Regions from separate parts of the Stenotrophomonas sp. Steno-Z2 genome, predicted to be linked through region 2. Evidence: riboswitches for the same ligand, from Rfam matches in the RefSeq annotation. Region 2 holds a riboswitch; the other holds the start of a gene.

Region 1 (5,803 bases), 220 kb from region 2:
AACTTCTGCTTGATGCGGGTGTATTCGGCGTTGCGCTGCACGTCGCGGCCGATCATCACCGCGCCGATGATCACGCCGATGATGACCAGCACCACGGCCATTTCGACAAGAGTGAAGCCGCCCTGGCGGCGCTGGGAAGACATTTGCATTGGATTGCCCCTTTGATGGAAACCTGCGCGGCCCACCGGGAACCGAGGCTCCGGCGGGCGTGTGGTGTTTCGGGGCAACGTGATAGGGCACGGCCGTAAGAGGAACGTAAGAGCGGCCGCGGCGCGCCTTTCGGATGCGGCCCCTGCGGCACGGCCCGCGCGCGGATGGCGCGATGGAAACTGCCGCGTATGGAACGGCGGGTGTGCGCGGACAGCGGCGGTCCGGTTATCGTCCGGGTCCGACTCCGCTTCCGGTCCCGCCGATGAAACGCCTGCCGCTGCTGCTGCTGTCCTGCCTCGCCATCCCCGCCCTGCACGCCGCCGACCGCATCACCGGGCCGGGCTTCGCCACCCGCTCGGAAGTGATCGCGCCGCACGCGATGGCGGCGACCTCGCAGCCGCTGGCCACGCAGATCGCGCTGGACGTGATGAAGTCCGGCGGTTCGGCGGTGGACGCGGCGATCGCCGCCAACGCCGCGCTCGGGCTGATGGAACCCACCGGCAACGGCATCGGCGGCGACCTGTTCGCCATCGTCTGGGACCCGAAGACGCAGAAGCTCTACGGCTACAACGGCTCGGGCCGCTCGCCGCGCTCGCTCACCCTGGCCGAGTTCCAGCGCCGCGGGCTGAAGGACATTCCCGCCACCGGGCCGCTGCCGGTGTCCGTGCCCGGCGCGGTCGATGGCTGGTTCGCCCTGCACGGGCGCTTCGGGCGCAGGCCCATGGCCGACAACCTGGCCCCGGCGATCCGCTACGCGCGCGAGGGCCACCCGGTGGCCGAGGTGATCGCGTACTACTGGGACCGCTCGGTACCGCGCCTGTCGCAGTACCCGGGCTTCAAGGAGCAGTTCACCGTCGACGGCCGCGCGCCGCGCAAGGGCGAGCTGTGGCGCAACCCGAACCTGGCCGACACCCTGCAGAAGATCGCCGATGGCGGCCGCGACGCGTTCTACAAGGGCGACATCGCCCGCACCATCGACGCCTACTTCAGGGCCAACGGCGGTTTCCTCAGCTACCAGGACATGGCCGCGCACCAGGGCGAATGGGTCGAGCCGGTGAGCAGCAACTACCGCGGCTACGACGTGTGGGAGCTGCCGCCCAACAGCCAGGGCATCGCCGCGCTGCAGATCCTCAACATCCTGGAGGGCTACGACTTTACGAAGATCCCGTTCGGCTCGCCCGAACACGTGCACCTGTTCGTCGAGGCCAAGAAACTGGCCTTCGCCGACCGCGCGCGCTTCTACGCCGACCCGGCGTTCTCACCGGCGCCGGTGCAGCGGCTGGTGTCCAAGGACTACGCGGCGCAGCGGCGCGCGCTGATCTCGATGGACAGGGCGCTGAAGGAAGCGCAGCCGGGCACGCCGAAGCAGCTGGAGGAAGGCGACACCATCTACATGACCGTGGCCGACGCCGACGGCATGATGGTCTCGCTGATCCAGTCCAACTACCGCGGCATGGGCAGCGGCATGGCGCCGCCGGGGCTGGGCTTCATCCTGCAGGACCGCGGCGAGATGTTCGTGCTGCAGAAGGACCACCCCAACGGCTACGCGCCGGGCAAGCGCCCGTTCCAGACCATCATCCCGGCCTTCATCACCAAGGACGGCAAGCCGTTCGCCAGCTTCGGCGTCATGGGCGGGGCGATGCAGCCGCAGGGCCATGCGCAGATCGTGATGAACCTGGTGGACTTCGGCATGAACCTGCAGGAAGCCGGCGATGCGCCGCGCATCCAGCATGAGGGTTCCACCGAGCCGACCGGGCAGGGCACGGCGATGCGCGACGGCGGCGAGGTCAACCTGGAAACCGGCTTCCCCTACGAGACCATCCGCGCGCTGATGCGCAAGGGCCACCGCGTGGTGTTCGCCGACGGCCCCTACGGCGGCTACCAGGCGATCATGCGCGACCCTGAAACCGGCGTGTACTACGGCGCGTCGGAAAGCCGCAAGGACGGGCAGGCGGCGGGCTACTGAGGCGCGCTCCGGGCGCGGCGCCGGCTGCGGACGCGGCTTCCCTGGCACGGGGAGCCGCGCTCTCCCGGGGCGTCAGCCCCCTTCCTTCACCTGCGCCGCTTCCACGCGGGCGTCTTCCTGCGCGGCCATCTCGCGTTCGATCCAGGACTGCACGGCATGCCGCGCGCGCTGCGCGCGGCGTCGTTCGAGCTGGTATTCCAGGTCCAGCACCCGGTACAGGCAGACCATCACCAGCACCATCAGCAGCGCGAACGGCAGCGCGGCGATGGTGATCATGCCCTGCAGCGCGTCCAGCCCGCCGGCCAGCAGCAGGACCGCGGCGATCAGCGCCACCGCCACGCCCCACACCGCCTTGCGCGACAGCGGCGGGTCGCCGGCCTCGTCGGTGGACATGCTGGCCAGCACCAGCACCGCCGAATCGGCCGAGGTGACGAAGAAGATCACCAGCAGCACCAGGGCGACGATGGACAGCAGCAGCGAGGCGGGCAGGCTGTCGAACAGGGCGAACAGCACCGTCTCGTAACCGCCGGACAGCGCCTGCAGCAGGTCGGCATGGCCGGTGATCTGCGCCCACAGCGCGCTGCCGCCGAACACCGAGAACCACAGGAAGCCGAGCAGGGTGGGCGCCAGCACCACGCCGACCACGAACTCGCGCACGCTGCGGCCGCGCGACACGCGCGCGATGAACGCGCCGACGAACGGCGCCCAGGCGATCCACCAGGCCCAGTAGAAGATGGTCCAGTCCGCCACCCAGGTGCTGCCCGAGAACGGCGACATGCGCAGGCTCATCGTCACCAGCTGGTTGAGGTAGGCGCCGAGCGTGGTGGTGAAGGTGTCGAAGATGAAGCCGGTCGGGCCCAGCACCAGCACCGCGGCCAGCAGCAGCGCGGCCAGCAGCAGGTTGAAGTTGGACAGCCACTTGATGCCGCGCTCCACGCCGCTGAGGGTCGAGGCCATGTACAGCACGAAGGCGATGGCGATGATGGTCAGCTGCACCGGCACGCTGGCGGTGATGCCGAACACGCGCTGCAGGCCGGCGGCGATCTGGATGGTGCCGAAGCCCAGCGTGGTCGCCACGCCGATCGCGGTGGCCACCACCGCGGCGATGTTGACCGCATGGCCGACGGCGCCGCGGTGATGGCGGCCGATCAGCGGCTGCAGCATGTCGCTGATCAGCCCGCGGCCGTTGCGGTTGTACTGGAACCAGGCCATCGCCAGGCCGATCAGTCCATAGATCGCCCAGGGGTGCAGGCCCCAGTGGAAGAAGGCATAGCGCATCGCCGCGCGCGCCGCGTCCACGCTCTGCGGCGCCAGTCCTTCCGGAGGCTTGCTGAAGTGCGAGATCGGCTCGGCCGCGCCCCAGAACACCAGGCCGATGCCCATGCCGGTGGCGAACAGCATCGCCAGCCAGCTGGCGCGCGAGAAATCCGGCTCGGCGTCCTCGCCGCCGATGCGCAGGTTGCCGAAGCGGCCGACGGCCAGGTACAGCAGGAAGCTCAGCGTCAGGAACACGATCAGCAGGTACATCCAGCCGACGCTGCGCACCACCTCGGCCAGTGCGACCTGGACCACGTCGTTGAAGGGGCCGGGCGCGATGCCGGCCAGCAGCACCAGTGCGGCGACCAGCGCGATGGAAACACGAAACACCATGGAGGAGCTTCTCCGATCTGGGGATGGGGGGAGCGAGCCAGGGCTTGCAGCGGAACCGGCACCGGGAGGCGCGGAAGGAAGGGCCGGCACGGCGGCACAGGGGCGGCATGAATGCGGCAGCGGCGCATCCTACTGAAAGGCATGTCACGGTTTCGTTAGAACGGGCTTCACGCTCCGCGGTGGAAATGCCATGCAGGAGCGTACTCCCGGTGCGCGCAAGGGCCTGCATGCGGGCCTTTCCAGGACAGCACGTGCATCCACATGCAGGGGGAGGGCGCGCACTTGAGTGCGCTCCTGCAACAGGCGCGTTCCCGCACGCGGGTTGCCGGATGTCGGTGCCATTGTTTCCCGCTTCATGCTCTAATGCGGCCCGAAGCGGGGGTACCGCGGCCATGCGCCACGGTTGAGACAGTCCCTTGGAACCTGATCCGGTTGATACCGGCGTAGGGAAGCTTCGCAATGCCCGGCCGCGTGGATGCCCGAAGGTGCGTTCATGCGCCTGCGGCAGTGCGCCTTCGCTTCGTCCGGCCCATGCATCCGCGCGGGCCACGCACAGGACGACGCCCGATGAACGCACCGCTTTCCGACCTGCAACGGCAGGCCCGGCAACTCTCCGAATCCGTGACCCGGCCGATTCCCGGTTCGCGCAAGATCCACGTGCCCGGCTCGCGGCCGGACCTGTGGGTGCCGATGCGCGAGATCGCGCTGTCCCGCACGCCCACCCTGTTCGGCGGCCAGGACAACCCGCCGGTCACCGTCTACGACACCTCCGGCCCCTATACCGATCCGGACGCGCGCATCGACCTGTCCGCCGGCCTGCCGCCGCTGCGCGCGCGCTGGATCGAGGAACGTGGCGATAGCGAACGCCTCGATGGCCTGGGCTCTGCGTTCGGTCGCGGCCGCGAGCATGATGCGAAGCTCGACGCGGTGCGTTTCCCTTCGCGCCGCCTGCCGCGCCGCGCGCGTGCCGGCGCCAACGTCACCCAGATGCATTACGCGCGCCGTGGCATCGTCACCCCGGAGATGGAGTTCGTCGCCATCCGCGAGAACCAGCGCCTGGACGCGCTGCGCGAGACGCTGCGACAGGATCCAGGCGCGCAGGAGCCCGCCCTGCTGCGCCAGCACCCCGGCGAAGCGTTCGGCGCCGCGCTCCCGCGGGTGATCACGCCCGAGTTCGTGCGCGCGGAAATCGCCCGCGGCCGCGCCATCCTGCCGAGCAACATCAATCACCCGGAAAGCGAGCCGATGATCATCGGCCGCAACTTCCTCACCAAGATCAACGCCAACATCGGCAACAGCGCGGTGTCCTCGGGCATCGCCGAGGAAGTGGAAAAACTGGTGTGGGCGATCCGCTGGGGCGGCGACACGGTCATGGATCTTTCCACCGGCAGGCACATCCACGAGACGCGCGAATGGATCGTGCGCAACTCGCCGGTGCCGATCGGGACGGTGCCGATCTACCAGGCGCTGGAAAAGGTCGACGGCCGCGCCGAGGAGCTCAGCTGGGACATCTTCCGCGACACGCTCATCGAACAGGCCGAGCAGGGCGTGGACTACTTCACGATCCACGCCGGCGTGCTGCTGCGCTACGTGCCGCTGACCGCCGGGCGCGTCACCGGCATCGTCTCGCGCGGCGGCTCGATCATGGCCAAGTGGTGCCTGGCCCATCACAAGGAGAATTTTCTCTATACGCACTTCGAGGACATCTGCGACATCATGAAGGCCTACGACGTGGCCTTCTCGCTGGGCGACGGCCTGCGCCCGGGCTGCATCGCCGATGCCAACGACGCGGCCCAGTTCGGCGAACTGGAGACGCTGGGCGAACTGACGAAGATCGCCTGGAAGCACGACGTGCAGACCATGATCGAAGGCCCCGGCCACGTGCCGATGCAGCTGATCAGGGAAAACATGGACAAGCAGCTGCGCGAGTGCGGCGAGGCGCCGTTCTATACGCTGGGGCCGCTGACCACCGACATCGCGCCCGGTTACGACCACATCACCAGCGCCATCGGCGCGGCGATGATCGGCTGGTACGGC
Region 2 (5,803 bases):
CTTTGAACGATATCAAGAGATTCACTCAATCCAAGTGCCCTCTGATGTCACCCGAACTGTTGCACAGACCGAGGGCGGTCGAGCGATGCTCTATCTCAACAGGGTGTGGACGCCGGAAGTCATGCGTCAAACTCTGCTGTACAACGGCAGTCAGGAAATAGGGAATGCTCGCATCGAGGTTTGTCGGCAGCTTGCATCGATGGATCCTGCCAACGCAGAGGTGTATTTCGATGAAATCAGGGCGCGCGTCAAGCAAGATGAAATTGCGAAGGGGACTTCGCTAGTTGAGCAAAGCAAGGTCTACGTAGACATCGCTGCAATTAAGCGGAATTTAAAGGCAAAGATTGGTGGGCAGTACTCACGATACAAAGCCAGTTCCAGTACAAGAGACGAACCGTCCCAGATCATTGTTGAGAAGATCGCAGACGCCATTCTTGAGCTTCAACTTAATGAAAATCGATCTATTAGCAAAACTCTCTCGACACTCCACCTGATGAATGATGTGGAGACGGAAACCGACAGCCAATTTGACCCAATATTTACTGAGGTAACGCAGGAGTTCTTGCGTGGAGATCACGGACTTAACGCATATCTCAGCACCAGAGTGCGGCACGGCGTTCTGGCAAACACTTTGCGAAAGCCAGTCGCTGACGAGCACCTGATAACAACGAAAGATGAAGATGGGATTTCTTACAAACCAAATACCTACTGGGATGAAAGGTTTGATCACCATGCCTGTCAGGGGCTTGTAACCAAAGCGTTGGAGCATTTTGCAAAGTCTTTCGATAGCTTGATTTGCGAGCTGCGAGATGAGTACCTTCAGATCGCGATTTATCATGGAGTCAAGGCTGCACCGCAGGATTCGAAAGCTGCGTTCACGTACAGATCCTCGAATCTTGAACGGCGCTTTATGCAGCGTTACGCAGTTAAATCAAGAACAGTCGACGAGTTCATTGATGTATGTATAGATAATCTTTGGGAAAAGACTGATGAGAACCTTGTTGCAGTGCGAAAGGGACTGGACAACGACTTCAGGCAGCGATTCTTTGCGCTGTTCGACAGGTTGACCGAGGCAATATCCTCCATTCCGTATAGCACTGCCATAGGCGACCTTAGGAACTGTATATTTCGAGCAAAGACTCAGCTACGCCTCAGGCTCGATGAGATTTCGTCCTGGTTCAAAAGGAGCCAAGTGTATGATCGTCAAGACTATCAAGCAAGCCTTCCAGTCGATATCGCACTTAATATGATTGCGAAGACGGTTTCCGAATCGTCGGAGGCCCCCAAGATCGAAGTTAAGACGCACGACCGAAGCATACTTATGCCAGGTCGGACGCTCGACGGAATGGTAGATGCTTTCTACGTAATTCTATCCAACGCCATGGAACACTCAGGTCTCGACATTGCCGCGCTGAACATCATTGTCGACTTCAGTCTGGAGCCTACACGATATTGCGTGCGCGTAGAGAGCAACTTGGCCCCGTCAATCCCAAGCGTCGTTCAGCGCGAGAAAGTTATGTCGATTCGCGATGGCCTCAATCGTAGTGACTCTCGACGCCTAGCCCAGCTCGAAGGAGGGAGCGGACTGAGAAAGCTATGGCGATCAATTAACTCCCCGTTCTATGCCGAACCAAAACTTGATTTTGGATTCTCCGAGGACGGGAGGTTCTATGTAGTAGTTTCCTACAATATTGAGGCAGTCAATGAGAATCCTGATAGTTGAAGATGACGCCGACAAGGCGCGGGAAATCAAGGAGTTCACTTGCCGCATCGTCGCAGGCGCTATTGTTGACGAAGCTCGATCATTTCATTCCGCCCTCAAGGCGATATGTAATCAGAGCATACGGTACGAGGCTCTTCTACTCGACATGAGCATGCCCAACTTCGACATTAGCGTTAATGAGCCCTCGGGAGGGGCCCAGGAAAACTTTGCGGGCCGCGATCTCTTGATGCAGATGAAGATGCGGAATCGAAAAATTCCGACGATTGTGGTGACGATGTTTGATGGTTTTGGGGAAGGGGTTGGAAGAGTTTCCATACACGACTTGGGGGCTCAAATGTCCGAGAGCTTCGGTGATTTCTACATTGGCCATGTGTATTACAATCAAGCTCAAGACGCGTGGAAAGATGAGTTGGCGGCGCTTTTAAACGGAATTTCAGCATGATAAAGATCAACATTCTGATAGTTGACGACGAAGTCGAGAAGGGCAAGGCAATCGCAGAGCTACTCGCAAAGAGCGCGGGTTCAGCCATTGATATAGTGCACACAAGCAATGCAACCGAAGCGCGGTTGCGTCTGAGAGAGCAAAGGTTCGACATCGTACTGATTGATGTAAACCTACCAAACGGCTTGAAAGATGCCCCAAGCGTGGATGCGGGTTTCCAGTTGTTCGATATGTTGAGGGCTGACCAGAAGTCGAATCTTCCCGATGACGTCATCTTTGTCACCGCGCTTGAGGATCTTAGAGACGTGGCCCAGAAGAAGGCGGCCAAACGAGGAGCCTCTCTATGCTTTTACCGCCCAGGCGCCAACGATTGGATGGAAGTCCTATCTGGTAGGGTGGGGTACATCATGGCAAGAAAGAAGAGGCATGCCCCTCCAAAGGTTGACGTAGCAATTGTTACTGCCCTAAGCACACCCGAGCTTGATGCAGTTCTTAATCTGGATTTTGGCTGGTCACGTAAATCACTGCCCGGAGATCCTACCACGTACTATTTCGGATCAATGGAGGCAGATGGCAGAATCATTGAGCTTGTGGCCGCCTGCGCGCCAAGGAAGGGGATGCCAGTATCAGCTGCACTTTCCGCAAAGATGGTCAAGGTTTTTAAGCCATCACTACTTGTGATGTTGGGTATCTGCGCAGGAGTTAAGGGCAAAGTTTCCCTGGGGGATGTGGTTGTCGCAGACCCGACTTGGGACTGGGGGAGCGGTAAGCACACTGCGGGAACTGACTCGCTTCCTTTGTTTCGTGCAGCCCCTTACCAGAGCGCCTTGAGGCAAGATGTCGCTGCACTTGTGCAAGCGTCCTGCAGAGAACTGGAAATCTGCAACAGCATTAGGGGCGGGTGGGGCGGTCGAATACCAGAAAGTAGGCTTGGGGTTCATCTCGGACCAATGGCATCCGGCGCATCCGTCCTTGCCAATGACGAAGCACTTTCACCAATCATCGACGGTCATAGAGAGGTTATAGCTATTGAGATGGAGGCATTTGCCGTTATGGCCGCGGCCGAGCTATGCGGTTCGACTCCTCTGATAATTAAGTCAGTTTGCGATTTTGCTGATTCGTCAAAATCGGATGACTGGCAATCATATGCCGCATATACAAGTGCTTCCTATTTTCGCAAGCTCCTACCCAGCCTTGCCGAGGCAGGCATTTGCTAGGCGTTGGGTCCGGTTTTACGCCGCCTTTTATCCGGACCCAGCCACCCTAAGATCGAGCTATATCACGGGGAAATTCCACCGCACGGCGCCTTGTGGATAGGTCGTATGGCCGGACCTACGGGTCTATGTAATATGTAGTTGGCCTTACTTGGAGAGTAAAGAGTGTTTGAGCTAGTAGACCGCTCCATCAGAACATTGACCTGTGCCGTCAATGTTGCAACAAGCATCGCCCCCTCGATGGAGCGCGGCCAGGGAACTATTTGCATCGTAATCTCGGCGTTGCCCGCAGCGCACATAAAGCGAGCCTTGCAGCCATCCGAGCGCCCCTGAAGCGCACGACTTCCATCCTAGGAGAATCGCGGGGACAGAAGTGAGATGGATGTATGTAGACCTCCTTGAAAGAGCGTGTCCATATTTTTGTGTAGACGGTGTTTGAACCCCCCTCGATGTTGTACGCAGCGGGCATTCGGGAGCATGTTCGCTCTTGGCCTACTCCTCCCATCAACTAACCCGCAGTTCGCTTAAGCACCTCTACCGCGTCCACCCCGCTGGCGGCGATGTCCAATCCGGCTGGCAGAGCCGTCCGACTCCTTGGCTGTATGCACGGGCTTCGCCGGAAGGGGCACCATTGCGGCGCAAGCCCCACCTCCACGAAATGCCAGGCTCCCCTGCACGCCAAGCCCCGCTCCACCCACCCCACGGGCCAAGCCGCGCCATTTGTGGTCAAATACGCCCTGAAGCGGGGGTGCCTGGGCTTGTCCAGGCTGAGAGAGTCCCTTGGAACCTGATCCGGTTTGCACCGGCGTAGGGAGCTTTGAGCAGCAGGCACACCGCCTTCGTGGCCGGTCGCGCGTGCGCGCCTTCGCTTCGTCTCTCCCCACGGCTGATGACGAAACGAATGAACCGCTGCTACCGAATTTCGCTGTTGACCGCCGCGCTGGGCGCGGCCCTGCCGCTGCACGCCAGTGCTCTTGACACCGCCGCCGACCGCTCGCCCACCGAGCTGGCCGCCGTGCGCGTGCAGGCCAAACAGCCCGAAACCAAGGACACCCAGTCCAACAGCTTCGGCAGCGGCGACTGGAAGAACACGCCGGCCTCGATCAGCGTGCTGGACCGCGGCCTGCTCGACCAGCGCGTGGTGCGCACGCTGTCCGAACTGGCCACGAACGATGCCTCGCTGGGCGACAGCTACGCGCCGGTGGGCTACTACCAGAACATCGCCATCCGCGGCTTCGCGCTGGACACCGCCACCGGCTACCGCTTCAACGGCCTCACCGTGGCCGGCGAGCAGCGGCTGGCGCTGGAGAACGTACAGCAGGTGGAAATCCTCAAGGGCGAGGCCGGCCTGGCCGCTGGCGTGATCGCGCCGGGCGGCGTCATCAACTACGTGGGCAAGCGCCCGGCCGAAGTGCGCACCGTCACCCTCGGCACCGACGCGGAAGGCTCGCGCTACGCCGCCGTGGACGTGGGCCACTGGCTGACGCCGCGCTTCGGCGTGCGCTTCAACGCCGCGTGGGACAGCAGCCGCTCCTACATCGACCATGCCGACGGCCGCCGCAACTTCTACGCGCTGGCCACCGACTGGCTGATCGGCGAGCGCGGCAAGCTGGAAGTGGACGCCAACTACCAGACCAGCGCGCAGCGCTCGGCCTCGGGCTACCAGCTGCTGGGCGCCAGCGCGCTGCCGCGCAACGTCGACCGCAAGCAGATGCTGGGCTACCAGCGCTGGCAGCGGCCGGTGGGCATCGACAGCACCAACCTCACCGCGCTGCACACCTACGATTTCGGCCCGGCGTGGCAGTCGCGCGTGTCGGCCAGCCACAGCCGCTCGGTCATCGACGACAACGTCGCCTTCGCCTACGGCTGCTACTACACCGCCGGCTGCGCCGACGGCAGCGTGCCGGGCAACTACTTCGCGCCCAATGGCGACTACGACATCTACGACTACCGCAGCCCGGACGATACCCGCCGCAACCAGCAGCTGCGCGCCGAACTGCGCGGCCGCTTCGCCACCGGCGCGGTGGAACACCAGCTCGTGCTGGGCGCGGACTACTTCCGCCGCAGCGTGGACAAGCGCCGCAACGTCAACGAATACGTCGGCAGCGGCAACATCCACGACCGCGAGGTGCCGCAGTTCGAGCCCTCGCCGCTGCAGCCCGGCCCGTCGGTGCGACGCCTGGACAGCCGCCAGAAGGCACTGTTCGTGCTGGACCGCGTGCGTTTCGCCGACGACTGGCAGTGGCTGGCCGGCGGCCGCTTCGTGCGCCTGGACGAGCGCGCCTGGGACAAGCGCGGCAACCCCGAGCGCGAGAGCCGCGTGTCGCATTTCCTGCCGCAGACCGCGCTGATCTGGAGCGCCAACACGCAGCTCAACCTGTACGCCAGCTACGTGCGCGGCATCGCGCTGGGCCAGGAGGCGCC

The links. Region 2 has a riboswitch for thiamine pyrophosphate ahead of AC06FP_RS02240 (TonB-dependent siderophore receptor). Riboswitches for the same ligand answer to the same signal wherever they lie in the genome.
Region 1: it holds a riboswitch for thiamine pyrophosphate, as region 2 does, so the genes downstream of both, thiC (phosphomethylpyrimidine synthase ThiC) here and AC06FP_RS02240 (TonB-dependent siderophore receptor) in region 2, are expected to answer to the same signal.

What each region holds. Positions count from the first base shown of each region.
Region 1 covers NZ_JBWJOY010000001.1:287,913-293,715, reverse strand. Annotated here, with positions in the region: gene AC06FP_RS01270 (prepilin-type N-terminal cleavage/methylation domain-containing protein) at 1-149, opposite strand, end outside; gene ggt (gamma-glutamyltransferase) at 413-2,116, shown strand; gene AC06FP_RS01260 (BCCT family transporter) at 2,189-3,766, opposite strand; TPP riboswitch at 4,134-4,234, shown strand; gene thiC (phosphomethylpyrimidine synthase ThiC) at 4,334-5,803, shown strand, end outside.
Region 2 covers NZ_JBWJOY010000001.1:507,818-513,620, forward strand. Annotated here, with positions in the region: gene AC06FP_RS02225 (hypothetical protein) at 1-1,723, shown strand, start outside; gene AC06FP_RS02230 (response regulator transcription factor) at 1,704-2,165, shown strand; gene AC06FP_RS02235 (phosphorylase family protein) at 2,162-3,382, shown strand; TPP riboswitch at 4,114-4,210, shown strand; gene AC06FP_RS02240 (TonB-dependent siderophore receptor) at 4,281-5,803, shown strand, end outside.